2 regions of the Geodermatophilus sp. SYSU D01180 genome follow, and region 2 is predicted to be linked to the other one. Evidence: riboswitches for the same ligand, from Rfam matches in the RefSeq annotation. Region 2 holds a riboswitch; the other holds the start of a gene.
The links. A riboswitch is a leader RNA that binds a small molecule or an ion and turns the genes downstream of it on or off. The one in region 2 is predicted to bind S-adenosylmethionine.
Positions count from the first base shown of each region.

Region 1 (4,372 bases), on a different contig from region 2:
GATCGGCGCCGCCGCCTGCGCCACCGCCCGCAGCGTCGGCTACACCGGCGCGGGCACCGTGGAGTTCATCGTCTCGGCCGACCGGCCCGACGAGTTCTTCTTCATGGAGATGAACACCCGGCTGCAGGTCGAGCACCCGGTCACCGAGCTGGTCACCGGGCTGGACCTGGTCGAGCAGCAGCTGCGGGTGGCGGCCGGGGAGCCGCTGGCCTTCACCCAGGACGAGGTCGCGCTGACCGGCTGGGCGGTCGAGGCGCGGGTGTACGCCGAGGACCCCGCCCGCGGCTTCCTGCCCACCGGCGGGCGGGTGCTGGCGCTGGCCGAGCCCGCCGGCGCCCGCGTGGACTCCGGCATCGCCGCCGGCACCGTCGTCGGCTCCGACTACGACCCGATGCTCGCCAAGGTGGTCGCCGCCGGCCCCGACCGCGCCACCGCGCTGGCCGCCCTGGACCGCGCGCTCGCGGAGACCGCGGTGCTCGGCGTGACCACCAACGTCGGGTTCGTGCGGGCGCTGCTCGCCGAGCCCGCCGTCCGCGCCGGCGACCTGGACACCGCGCTGCTCGACCGGTTCGCCGCCGCCTGGGAGCCGCCCGCCGTCCCCGACGACGCCGTCCTCGCCGCCGCCGCGCACGTGTGGCTAGCCGCCTGGGCCGCCGCCGACCCGGCCGACCAGTGGAGCGCGCCCACCGGTTTCCGCGCGGGCGCGCCGTCGGCCCCGTTCATCGTCCGGCTGGAGGCCGGCGGGCGGCAGCGGACGGTGACGCTCACCGGCACGCCCGCCGCCGCCCGGGCCGGCCTGGACGGCGCCGACGCCGGCCCGCTGAGCTGCGCACCCGAGGACGGCGGCCTGGCGCTGGTGCGCGACGGCGTGCGGTCGCACTGCCGGGTGGCCGAGGACGGGGACGCGCTGTTCGTGCACGCCGGCGGCGCGGACTGGGCGCTGCGCCGGGCGCGGCGGCCGGTGCTGCGGCCGGACGCCGCCGCGCACGCCCCCGAGCTGACCAGCCCGATGCCCGGCACGGTGATCGCCACCCCGGCCTCCCACGGTCAGGAGGTCGGCGCGGGCGACCCCGTGGTCGTCGTCGAGGCGATGAAGATGGAGCACACGCTGCGCGCGCCGGCCGACGGCGTCGTCGCCCTGCTCGTCGCCCCCGGCGACCGCGTCGCGCTCGACCAGGTGCTGGCCCGGCTCACCCCCGCCTGAGCCGCGGGCGCAGGATGCCCGGCATGGTGCTGGGGCTGCGTCGACCGGTCGTGCAGGCGCCGATGGCCGGCGGGCCGTCGACGGTGGAGCTGGCCGCGGCGGTGTCCGAGGCCGGCGGCCTGGGCTTCCTCGCCGCCGGCTACCGGACGCCGGAGGCGGTGCGCGAGGAGGTCCGCGCCGTCCGGGCGCGGACCCGTGAGGGGTTCGGCGTCAACGTCTTCGTCCCCGGGCCGCCCGCCGACGAGGGCGCCCTGCGCCGCTACGCCGAGCGGCTCCGGCCGGAGGCGCGGCGGTGGGGCGTGGACCTCGGCGAGCCGCGCGCCGACGACGACGCGTGGGAGGCCAAGGTCGCGGTCCTCGCCGAGGAGCGGGTGCCGGTGGCGTCGTTCACCTTCGGCCTGCCCCGGCCCGACATGGTCGCCGCGCTGCACGACGCCGGCGCCACCGTGCTGGTCACGGTCACCTCGCCGGAGGACGCCGTGGCCGCCCGCGACGCCGGTGCGGACGCCCTGGTGGTGCAGGGCGTCGAGGCCGGCGGGCACCGCGGCGGCCTCCGCGACGAGGACGGGGCCGGCGAGTACGGGCTGCTGCCGCTGCTGCGCCTGGTCGCCCGGGCGGTGGACCTGCCGATGGTCGCCGCCGGCGGGATCGTCGACGGCCCCGCGGTGGCCGCGGTGCTCGTCGCCGGGGCGGAGGCCGCGCAGCTGGGCACCGCGTTCCTGCTCTGCCCCGAGGCGGGGACCGGCGCCGCGCACCGGGCGGCCCTGGGGGGCGGCCGGCCGACGGCGCTCACCCGCGCGTTCAGCGGCCGGCGCGCCCGCGGGCTGGTCAACCGCTTCCTGGCCGAGCACACCGCCGCGGCCCCGGCCGCCTACCCGCAGGTCCACCACCTGACGACGCCGCTGCGCGCCGCGGCCCGGCAGGCCGGCGACCCGGAGGCGGTCAGCATGTGGGCCGGGCAGGCGTACGCGCTGGCCGAGGCGCTGCCCGCCGGGGAGCTCGTCGCCCGCCTCGCCGACGACGCCGCGGCCGCTCTCGCGCACCCCCGGCCCGGCGCCTCCTGACCTGGCGCTAGGGTTCCGCGCAGGCTCACGAGAGGCAGCGACAAGTACCTGGCTGGCTGCCCGGCAACCTCTCCTCCGTCCGAGGTGCTCCCAGGGGAAGAGCCGGCCGCGCGGCGCCCGCCGCGCGGCAAGACGGAGCCCTCCGTGCGCCGCGGGGTCTCCGCGAGCGAGAGGAGACGGCGCCGTGCCCGACCAGCAGAGCTGGAGCTTCGAGACCCGGCAGATCCACGCCGGGACCAGCCCCGACCCCACCACCGGGGCCCGCGCCCTGCCGATCTACGCCACGACCAGCTACCAGTTCCGCGACGCCCAGCACGCCGCCGACCTGTTCGCGCTGGCCGAGATGGGCAACATCTACACGCGGATCATGAACCCGACGCAGGACGCGCTCGAGCAGCGCGTGGCGTCCCTCGAGGGCGGCGTCGCCGCGCTCGCGGTGGCCAGCGGCCAGGCCGCCGAGACCCTGGCGATCCTGAACGTCGCCGAGGCCGGCAGCCACGTCGTCGCCTCGGCGTCGCTGTACGGCGGCACGTACAACCTGCTGCACCACTCGCTGCCCAAGCTCGGCGTCGAGGTGTCCTTCGTCGAGGACCCCGACGACCCGGAGAACTGGCAGTCGCTGGTCCGCGAGAACACCAAGGCGTTCTACGGCGAGTCGATCGGCAACCCGAAGGGCGACGTCCTCGACATCTCCGCGGTGTCGGAGGTGGCGCACCGCAACGGTGTGCCGCTGATCATCGACAACACCATCGCCACGCCGTTCCTCGTGCGCCCGCTCGAGCACGGCGCCGACGTCGTCGTCCACTCGGCCACCAAGTACCTCGGCGGCCACGGCACCGCGATCGCCGGGGTGATCGTCGACGGCGGCAACTTCGACTGGACGCGCGGCCGGTTCCCCGGCTTCACCACGCCGGACCCGACCTACCACGGCGTCGTCTACGCCGACCTCGGCGCGCCGGCCTACGCGCTCAAGGCCCGGGTGCAGCTGCTGCGCGACCTCGGCCCGGCGATCAGCCCGTTCAACGCCTGGCTGGTCGTGCAGGGCATCGAGACGCTGTCGCTGCGCATGGAGCGGCACGTGGCCAACGCCCAGCGGGTGGCCGAGTTCCTCGAGGCGCACGACGAGGTGGAGTCGGTGCACTACGCCGGCCTGCCGTCCTCGCCGTGGCACGCCGCCCAGCAGCGCTACGCCCCGCGCGGCGCGGGCGCGGTGCTGGCGTTCGAGATCCGCGGTGGCGTCGAGGCGGGCAAGCGCTTCGTGGAGGCGCTGGAGCTGCACAGCCACGTGGCCAACATCGGCGACGTCCGCAGCCTGGTCATCCACCCGGCGTCGACGACGCACTCGCAGCTCACGCCGGAGGAGCAGCGGACCACCGGCGTCACGCCCGGCCTCGTGCGCCTGGCCGCCGGCCTGGAGGGGATCGAGGACATCCTCGCCGACCTCGAGGCCGGCTTCCGCGCCGCCAAGGGCGCCTGACGTGGGCGGGGTGCGGGACGTCCCGGCGTCCCGCACCCCGCCGCGCACCGGCGGGTGGCGCGACGGCGACCCCCCCGGGGACCGGCTCTTCCTCGACCTGGACGGACCGGTCCGGCTCGAACGCGGCGGGGTGCTGCCCGGCGTCCGGGTGGCCTACGAGACCTGGGGCACGCTCGCCCCGGACGGCGGCAACGCGGTGCTGGTCGAGCACGCGCTCACCGGCGACAGCCACGTCACCGGCCCCGCGGGGCCCGGCCACCCGACGCCGGGCTGGTGGGCGTCGCTGGTCGGCCCCGGCGCGGCGCTGGACACCGACCGGTTCTTCGTCGTCTGCGCCAACGTGCTCGGCGGGTGCCAGGGGACCACCGGCCCGTCCTCGACCGCGCCCGACGGCCGGCCGTGGGGCCCGCGGTTCCCGGAGGTGACCGTCGGCGACCAGGTGCTGGTCGAGGCGGCGCTCGCGGACACGCTCGGCGTCGACCGCTGGGCCGCCGTCGTCGGCGGGTCGATGGGCGGGATGCGGGCGCTGGAGTGGGCGGTCGCGCTGCCCGACCGGGTGGCCGGGCTGTTCTTCCTCGCCTCGGGCGCTGCGGCCACCGCCGACCAGATCGGCACCCAGACCACCCA
Region 1 is NZ_JBJGZH010000034.1:12,388-16,759, reverse strand. It holds gene ACI8AA_RS21470 (acetyl/propionyl/methylcrotonyl-CoA carboxylase subunit alpha) at 1-1,204, shown strand, start outside; gene ACI8AA_RS21465 (NAD(P)H-dependent flavin oxidoreductase) at 1,228-2,268, shown strand; SAM riboswitch class IV at 2,292-2,408, shown strand; gene ACI8AA_RS21460 (bifunctional o-acetylhomoserine/o-acetylserine sulfhydrylase) at 2,453-3,745, shown strand; gene metX (homoserine O-acetyltransferase MetX) at 3,747-4,372, shown strand, end outside.
Region 1: another riboswitch for S-adenosylmethionine. It lies ahead of ACI8AA_RS21460 (bifunctional o-acetylhomoserine/o-acetylserine sulfhydrylase); the one in region 2 lies ahead of thrC (threonine synthase).

Region 2 (4,372 bases):
GGTGCTGTCCCGGCTCGGCTCGTTCGTCGAGGGCACCGGCCTGCAGCCGCACCTCTCCGGCCGCGACAACCTGCGCCTGTACTGGGCCGCCACCGGCCGCCCCGCCGAGGACGCGCACATGGAGGAGGCGATCGCGGTCGCCGGCCTGGGTGCGGCCATCGACCGGCCGGTGCGCCGCTACAGCCAGGGCATGCGCCAGCGGGTGGCGATCGCCCAGGCCATGCTCGGCCTGCCCGACCTGCTGGTCCTCGACGAGCCGACCAACGGGCTGGACCCGCCGCAGATCCACGCCATGCGCGAGGTGCTGCGCGACTACGCCGCCACAGGCCGCACGGTCATCGTCTCCAGCCACCTGCTCAGCGAGATCGAGCAGACGTGCACCCACGTGGTGGTCATGGCCAAGGGGCAGAAGATCGCGCAAGGGACCGTGGAGGAGATCGTCGGCACCGGCGGCGCGGTGCTGGTCGGCCTCTCCGACGACGCCGACGCCGACCGCGCGGCCGCCGTCCTGTCCGGGCTGCCCGGGGTCGCCGTCGAGCGCACCGACGAGGGCCTGGTCGCCGACCTCGGCCCCGAGACCTCGCGGGCGGCGGCGCTGCAGGCGCTGGTGGCCGCGGGCGTCGCCGTCGACCAGTTCACGCCGCGCCGCCGCCTGGAGGACGCGTTCCTGGCACTCGTGGGGGAGTCGTGACCGCGACCGAGCACGTCCAGCCCACCGGCGCCGTCGCCGGCTACCGGCCCGAGCGGACGCTGCGGCTGTCGGTCGAGCTGCGGCGGCAGTTCAAGCGGCGCCGCACGATCGGCGTCTTCGTGGCGATGGTGGCGCTGCCGCTGGTGCTCATCGCCGCGCTCCAGCTCGGGGCGAGCGAGGACGCGCAGACCAACAGCCGGATCAACCTGGTCGACGTCGCCACCGCCAGCGGGCTGAACTTCACCCTGTTCGTGCTGTTCGCGACGACGTCGTTCTTCCTCGTCGTGGTCTACGCGCTGTTCTTCGGCGACACGGTGGCCAGCGAGGCGCAGTGGGGGTCGCTGCGCTACACGCTGGCCACGCCGGTGCCCCGGATGCGGCTGCTCCGGCAGAAGTGGCTCGCGGCGCTGGTCCAGTCGGTGGGCGCGCTGCTCACCCTCGCCGTCGTCGCGGTGGTCGCCGGCGGCCTGGCGTTCGGGTTCGGCGAGATCGAGACGCCGATCGGGGTGACCCTGTCGCAGGGCGAGGGGTTCCTGCGGCTGGCCGGGATGCTCGGCTACCTCGCCGTGCACCTGCTCGTGGTCGGCACGCTGGCGTTCTGGCTGTCCACGATCACGGACGCACCGCTGGCCGCCGTCGGCGGGGCGGTGTTCACGACGGTCGTGTTCGCCATCCTCGACCAGGTCGAGCAGCTCGGGTCGATCCGCGACTGGTTCCCCACCGCGGAGGAGTTCGCCTGGACCGACCTGCTGCAGACGCCGGTCGACTCCTCGGACCTGTTCCGCGGCGTCGTCCAGTCGCTGGTCTACGCCGCCGTCTTCACCGCGCTGGGCTTCCGCCACTTCGCCCGGCGCGACGTCACGTCGTAACGGTCGCCCTACCGGGCGACGCCGCGGCCAGGAGCCGTCCCCAGCGCCGCGGAGCCCTTCCGTCGCGCCTGCGCGGACCCCTCCGGGGCCCACTCGGCACGACCCGCTCACAGGCTCGCTCGGACCGCCTCGGCCCAGCCGACGCCCATCGGCTCGGTGGTCACCGACACGTTGGGGACGGCGCCCAGCAACCCGGCCATGCCGTCGACCTCCGCGCCGTTGGCGGTGATCCACAGCCGGCCGACGGCGGGCGCCATCTCCAGGTCGCTGGCGCTGTCGCCGATCGCGACGGCGTCCGCGGGGTCGACGCCACGCCGGTCGAGGTCCCAGGCGATCGCCGCGCCCTTGGAGATGCCGCGCGGCATCAGGTGGTAGACGCGGGCCAGCTGCCCCTCCGGCGCCAGCCGCAGCCGGGCCGAGGCGGGGATCGCGCCGTTGTCCTTGAGCGTCAGCCAGCCGAACCCGCGCTCGGCCAGCCACGCGTCGACGGCGAGCGGGTCGACGAACCCGCGCAGCAGCGCGTCGCCGTCGTGCGTGGTGTGCCAGGGCGCGTGCCACTCCAGCCGGCCGGGGTGGGCGGCGCACAGCGCGTCGACGACGCCGAGCTCGGCCATCACGTCCATCGGCGTGCGGCCGGCGTACTCGGCGGGCAGCTCACCGGTCAGCTCGTGCCGTTCCCGGCCGCCCTTCCACGTCACCAGCGAGCCGAGCTCGGCTATCGCGCCGTCCGCGGCGAAGATCCGCCCCGCCTCGGTGACCTGGTCGGCGGTGCGCCCGCTGACGATCACCAGCGCGACCCCGGCGGTGTGCAGCTCCAGCAGGGCCGCGGCCGGCTCGGCCGTGGGGGAGCCGTCGGCGGCGTGCCAGAACGACCCCCGCGGTCCGACCATCGTGCCGTCGAGGTCGGTGTAGACGATGCGCGCAGCCACGGCGCCCAGCATGGCCGGGGCCGGGGGCGGTCCCGGCAGCCGGGTAGAGTCGGGCCCGTTCCACTCATCCAGAGGGGCAGAGGGACACGGCCCGGTGAAGCCCCGGCAACCGCGCTCGCGACAGCGGCGAGAGGTGCCAATTCCGTCCCGCGCGGCTCGACGGCCCGACGCGGGGAAGATGAGGAGGTAGTCGTCGCATGACCCTGACCGCTCCCGGTTCGCTCCAGGCCGACTCCGCCGCAGGCGGCCCGGTCCCGCCCAACCCCGCCCGCGGCCTCGTCTGTCGCAACTGCGGCGCCACCTTCGGCCTCATCGCCGAGCACGCCTGCGCCCAGTGCTTCGGCCCGCTCGAGGTCGACTACGACCCCGAGCTCATGCGGCAGGTCACCCGCGAGCAGATCGAGGCCGGCCCGCAGGACATCTGGCGCTACGCCGCGCTGCTGCCGGTGGGCCAGGACCCGGCCGACCGCGTCTCCCTCGACCCGGGCATGACCCCGCTCGTGCGCGCCGACCGGCTCGCCGCCGAGCTCGGCATCACCGGCGGGCTGTGGGTCAAGGACGACTCGGCCAACCCCACCCACTCGTTCAAGGACCGCGTGGTCAGCCTCGCCGCCACCGCCGCGAAGGGGCTGGGCTACCGCAAGATCGCCGCGGCCTCCACCGGCAACCTGGCCAACTCGGTGGCCGCGCACGCCGCCCGCGCCGGCCTGCCGTCGTTCGTGTTCATCCCGTCCGACCTGGAGCCCGGCAAGGTCGTGCAGTCGGCGGTCTACGGCCAGACGCTGGTCGCCGTCGACGGCTCCTACGACGACGTGAACCGGCTGACCAGCGAGCTCGCCGAGACCGACGAGTTCGAGGACACCGCCTTCGTCAACCAGAACGTGCGGCCCTACTACGCCGAGGGCTCCAAGACGATGGGCTACGAGATCGCCGAGCAGCTCGGCTGGCGGATCCCGGCCCAGGTCGTCATCCCCATGGCCTCGGGCTCGCTGCTCACCAAGGTGGACAAGGCCTGGCGGGAGCTGGTCGAGGCCGGGATCGTCGCGGACACCGAGTGGCGGGTCTTCGGCGCCCAGTCCGCCGGCTGCGACCCGATCGCCACCGCGTTCGACAACGGCTGGGACGTCGTCAAGCCGGTCAAGCCCACCGGCATCGCGAAGTCGCTGAACATCGGCAACCCCGCCGACGGCCCGTACGCGCTCGACGCCATCCGCCGCACCGGCGGCGCCGTCGGCCGGGTCGGCGACGAGCAGATCGTCCAGGGCATCCGCGACCTCGCCCGCACCACCGGCGTCTTCGCCGAGACCGCCGGCGGCGTGACCGTGGCGGTGCTGCGGCAGCTGGTCGAGGACGGCCGGCTGGACCCGAGCCGGGAGACCGTCGTCCTCAACACCGGTGAGGGCCTCAAGACCCTCGACCCGCTGCTGCCGGTGGTCGGCCCGACCCACCGGGTGGAGCCGTCGCTGCGGTCGGTCCGCTCCGCGGGGCTCATCGGCTGAGCCCCGCGGCGGGGGCGTAGCCTCGCCGGCGACGTCGATCCGGCGGGTGACATCTCCGCCGGATCGTCCCGAGTCGTGTGTCCAGGATCTCCCCACGGCGGCGTGCCTGTTGTACCGTCTCGCGCGGTCGTCAGTTCCACGCACGTGTCCGACGGGCGGAAGAGCTGTACCCCGGTCCCCGGATCACGGGGACCGTCCGCACGCACCAACGTGGGAGCACACGTGGCACAGGGCACCGTGAAGTGGTTCAACGCCGAGAAGGGCTTCGGCTTCATCGCCGTCGACGGCGGCCAGGACGTCTTCGTCCACTACTCGGCCATCCAGATGGACGGCTACAAGAGCCTCGACGAGGGCCAGCGGGTCGTCTTCGAGGTCGTCCAGGGC
Region 2 is NZ_JBJGZH010000008.1:97,015-101,386, reverse strand. It holds gene ACI8AA_RS09845 (alpha/beta fold hydrolase) at 1-691, shown strand, start outside; gene ACI8AA_RS09840 (ABC transporter permease) at 688-1,560, shown strand; gene ACI8AA_RS09835 (HAD family hydrolase) at 1,668-2,489, opposite strand; SAM riboswitch class I at 2,551-2,674, shown strand; gene thrC (threonine synthase) at 2,687-3,988, shown strand; gene ACI8AA_RS09825 (cold-shock protein) at 4,211-4,372, shown strand, end outside.